2 regions of the Pseudomonas sp. AC136 genome follow, and region 1 is predicted to be linked to the other one. Evidence: predicted binding sites of a transcription regulator. Region 1 holds the regulator's gene; the other holds the start of a gene.
The links. Region 1 encodes FliA, which starts transcription of late flagellar genes. Its sites were predicted from a motif close to CTAAAGTTTNNNNNNNNNNNGCCGNTAA; they were not measured.

Region 1 (2,397 bases):
GCGCCTCAGGAGCCCAGCGAAGACGCCATGGCCGACATGTTCGCCGGGCTGTACCAGAACCCGGCGCGTCGCGCAGGCTGATTCGCTGTAGAGCAAGGCAGTAACGAAATTTAGTCGTTCAGGTGGGCCCGGTGCCGGGCCTGAACGTAATCAGCCAAGTGGCCTCAGTCGAGCTAGACAAGGTGTGTAGATAACATGGGTATGCATCCCGTACAGGTGATCGCGGTGACTGGCGGCAAGGGTGGCGTCGGCAAGACCAATGTATCGGTCAATCTTTCCCTGGCCCTGGCTGACCTCGGTCGGCGTGTGATGCTGATGGACGCCGACCTGGGCCTGGCTAACGTCGACGTGCTGTTGGGCCTGTCGGCCAAGCGCACCCTGGCCGACGTCATCAGTGGCGAATGCGAACTGCGCGACGTGCTGCTGCAAGGGCCGGGCGGCATCCGCATCGTGCCGGCAGCCTCTGGCACGCAAAGCATGGTGCAGCTCACGCCCATGCAACACGCTGGCCTGATTCAGGCGTTCAGCGACATCAGTGACAACCTCGACGTATTGGTGATCGACACCGCCGCCGGTATCGGCGATGCGGTGGTGAGCTTTGTGCGCGCGGCCCAGGAAGTGATTGTGGTGGTGTGCGATGAGCCCACTTCCATCACCGACGCCTACGCCCTGATCAAACTGCTGAACCGCGACCACGGCATGAGCCGTTTCCGCGTACTCGCCAATATGGCGCACAGCCCACAGGAAGGTCGCAACCTCTTTGCTAAGCTGACCAAAGTGACTGATCGTTTCCTCGACGTCGCCTTGCAATACGTCGGCGCTGTGCCTTACGACGAGTCGGTACGCAAGGCGGTACAGAAGCAACGCGCAGTTTATGAGGCCTTCCCTCGCTCCAAGTGCGCGCTGGCATTCAAGGCCATCGCGCAGAAGGTCGACACCTGGCCGTTACCAGCCAATCCGCGTGGGCACTTGGAGTTCTTCGTGGAGCGTCTGGTCCAGCAACCGCTTGCTGATACGGCCGTATGACATCAGGCAATGGGCTCCGTATGTATAGCAAGGCACAGGCGCAGGACTCCCAGCACCAGTTGATCGAGCGTTACGCGCCTCTGGTCAAACGCATCGCCTACCACTTGCTGGCACGTTTGCCGGCAAGCGTGCAGGTGGAAGATCTGATCCAGGCCGGCATGATCGGTCTGCTTGAAGCGTCAAAGAAATACGACTCCAGCAAAGGCGCCAGTTTTGAAACTTTCGCCGGCATTCGCATACGTGGATCTATGCTGGATGAGGTACGCAAGGGCGATTGGGCACCGCGTTCGGTGCACCGCAACAGTCGCATGGTCAGTGACGCAATCCGAAAAATTGAAGCCCGAACGGGTAGAGACGCTAAAGATCAAGAAGTTGCGGCCGAACTCCAATTGAGTCTCGAGGATTACTACGGCATTCTTGGCGACACTTTGGGCAGCCGCTTGTTCAGTTTCGACGACCTTCTTCAGGACGGCGAGCACACAGGTCTGCGTGAAGACGCTGGCATTACCCACTTCGAGCCTTCGCGCGATCTGGAAGATGAACGCTTCCAATCGGCATTGGCGGCGGCCATCTCTGGACTGCCTGAACGTGAACAGTTGGTGTTGTCGCTGTATTACGACGAAGAACTGAATCTCAAGGAAATTGGCGAAGTGCTGGGGGTCAGCGAATCGCGGGTCAGCCAGTTGCATAGCCAGTGTGCCGCTCGTTTGCGTGCACGCTTGAGCGAGTGGCGCGCTAGCTGAGCGGCACTGCCAGTTTCTCGATTCAACGCGCATCCAGGTGCTGGGTGCGTTTAGGACTGTACGGAGGTCGACTTGGACAAAAACATGAAAATCCTCATCGTTGACGACTTCTCAACGATGCGACGGATCATCAAGAACCTCTTGCGTGACTTGGGATTCACCAACACCGCTGAGGCTGATGACGGAACCACCGCTTTACCCATGCTGCAAAGCGGCAGCTTCGACTTTCTCGTCACTGACTGGAACATGCCGGGTATGACCGGTATCGACCTGTTGCGTGCGGTTCGCGCCGATGACCGTCTCAAGCACCTGCCGGTGCTGATGGTGACCGCCGAGGCCAAGCGCGATCAGATTATCGAAGCGGCGCAGGCCGGGGTGAATGGCTACGTAGTGAAGCCGTTCACAGCTCAAGTGCTGAAAGAGAAGATCGAAAAAATCTTCGAGCGTGTTAACGGCTGATCCCGGCCGTGGGGGCAATATGGCGCACGACGATCTACCCATGGGCGACCTTGAGTCGTCCCTAAAATCCAATGCCCGCGAGCTCGTTGATAGCCTTGAAAAAGGTAATTTTGGCGAAGCGGTGCAGCTCATTCATGAGCTCAACAAAGTGCGTGATCGTGGTCTTTAC
Region 2 (2,397 bases), 3.7 Mb from region 1:
ATCTGGTCCGCCATGTCGGCAATGTTGGCCACCGCTTCGCTGATGCCGACCAATGCCTGGTCGGCTTTAAGCACACGTTCCACGCCTTCGTCGGCCTGCTTGCGGCCAATTTCCATGGTCAGCACGGCTTCTTCAGCGGTGCGTTGCAGCTTGGCGATCAGTTGGTGAATTTGTCCGGTTGATTCGGCGGTGCGTTGCGCCAGCGAGCGGACTTCGTCGGCGACCACGGCGAAACCACGGCCCATTTCGCCAGCACGCGCGGCCTCGATAGCGGCGTTGAGGGCGAGCAGGTTGGTTTGGTCGGCGATGCCTTTGATCACATCAACCACGCCGCCGATTTCGTTGCTGTCCTGCGCAAGGCGGGTGACGGTTTCGCCGGTTTCGCCTACAGAAACGGACAAACGCTGAATGGCTTCGCGGGTTTCGCCGGCGATGCTGCGGCCTTCGCCGGTCAGGCGGTTGGCTTCCTGGGTGGCGATGGCGGTGCGTGCCACGTTGCTGGCCACTTCCAGGGTGGTGGCGGCCATTTCGTTGACGGCGGTGGCCACCTGTTCGGTTTCCACGCGCTGGCGTTCCAGCCCTTTGGAGCTGTTTTGCGCCAAGGTGTCGGCCTGGCGCGCTTGTTCGGTCAGGTGCTCGGCGCTGTCTTGCAGGCGGGTGAGGCAGGTTTTCAGGCGCGCTTCCTGGCTGAGCATGGCCAGTTCCAACTGCGCCTGCGGGCCGCGGCTGTCGGTGTACATGGTGGCGATCAGCGGGTCGGAGTTGCTTTGTTCGGCGAGTTTGAGCAGGCGGCGCAGGCCGCGTTGCTGCCAGTTCAGGCCCAGCAAGCCCAGCGGTACGGAAAGCGCCGCTGCGGCGAGGAAGCCCCAGTGGAAATCAAGCCAGGCGCCCATCACGAAGCCGATCTGGCTGATCAGAATGAACGGCACCCAGTTCTGCAGAACGGGCAGCCACACGTTGCTCGCCGGCACCGCGGCGCTGCCACTGTTGATGCGCTTGTACAGCGCCTCGGCGCGACGGATTTGTTCGGCGGTGGGCTTGACGCGTACCGACTCAAAACCGATGACCTGGCTGTTTTCCAGCACCGGCGTGACGTAGGCGTTCACCCAATAATGGTCGCCGCTGGCACAACGGTTTTTGACAATGCCCATCCACGGACGACCGGATTTCAGCGTGGTCCACATATGCGCAAACACCGCCGGCGGCACGTCGGGATGACGGACCATGTTGTGCGGTGAACCCACCAATTGCTCACGGGAATAGCCGCTGATTTCCACGAACGCGTCGTTGGCGTAAGTGATTTCGCCTTTAAGGTCGGTGGTGGAGATCAGACGCTGCTGAGCGGGGAAAGTACGTTCACGTTGAGTGACGGGCTGATTGTTGCGCATGGGGCGAATATCCGTAATGTCCGTGCCGTTCTGATCGGCCGCTGTCGGGCAAAGTTGAGAAGAATTTTCCTACAACCCTTTCCGATGCAGTTTAACCAGATTTGAACTGGCGCACAGTTTTCACGGGGCCCAACGGCGCTGCGCCCCCTGCGCAACGCCGCCGGCTAGAGCCTGCCGGGGTCAGGCAGCGATCAATTGCCGCAGCACGTAATGGAGAATGCCGCCGGCGCGGAAGTACTCCACTTCGTTCAGCGTATCGATGCGGCACAGCACCTCGAATTGCTCCTGTTTGCCGTCCGCGCGGGTGAGGGTGATGGGCAGGCGCATCGAGGTTTTCAGCTCGACGTTATCGAGCCCGCCGATGCTCAGGGTTTCCTTGCCGGTGAGGCCAAGGGCCTTGCGGTCCTGCCCTTCGAGGAACTGCAACGGCAGCACGCCCATGCCCACCAAATTGGAGCGGTGGATACGCTCGAAGCTTTCCGCCAGCACCGCTTTTACGCCCAGCAGGTTGGTGCCTTTGGCGGCCCAGTCGCGGGACGAACCGGTGCCGTATTCCTTACCGGCCACCACCACCAACGGCGTGCCTTCTTCCTGGTAACGCATGGCCGCGTCGTAGATCGCCAGCTTCTCGCCGCTGGGCACGTGGAGGGTGTTGCCGCCTTCTTCGCCGCCGAGCATTTCGTTGCGGATGCGGATGTTGGCAAAGGTGCCGCGCATCATCACTTCGTGGTTGCCGCGCCGCGAGCCGTAGGAGTTGAAGTCTTGCGGCTCTACGCCTTTGTCGCGCAGGTAACGGCCGGCCGGGCTGCTGGCTTTGATATTGCCGGCGGGGGAGATGTGGTCGGTGGTTACCGAGTCGCCAAGCAGGGCGAGGATGCGCGCGTTGTCGACGTTGCCGATTTTCGGTGGCGCCTGGTCGATGGCTTCGAAGAACGGCGGATGCTGGATGTAGGTGGAGTCGTTCTGCCAGGCGTAGGTGTCCGCGTCTGGCACCTGAATGGCCTGCCAC

Region 2: a site for FliA is predicted at 1,420-1,447, ahead of ACZZZU_RS06240 (methyl-accepting chemotaxis protein). Genes of this name have one in related genera too.

The regions. Positions count from the first base shown of each region.
Region 1 covers NZ_OZ409865.1:5,041,805-5,044,201, forward strand. Annotated here, with positions in the region: gene flhF (flagellar biosynthesis protein FlhF) at 1-81, shown strand, start outside; gene fleN (flagellar synthesis regulator FleN) at 196-1,026, shown strand; gene fliA (RNA polymerase sigma factor FliA) at 1,023-1,769, shown strand; gene ACZZZU_RS22620 (chemotaxis response regulator CheY) at 1,854-2,228, shown strand; gene ACZZZU_RS22625 (protein phosphatase CheZ) at 2,248-2,397, shown strand, end outside.
Region 2 covers NZ_OZ409865.1:1,387,443-1,389,839, reverse strand. Annotated here, with positions in the region: gene ACZZZU_RS06240 (methyl-accepting chemotaxis protein) at 1-1,388, opposite strand, end outside; gene acnA (aconitate hydratase AcnA) at 1,569-2,397, opposite strand, start outside.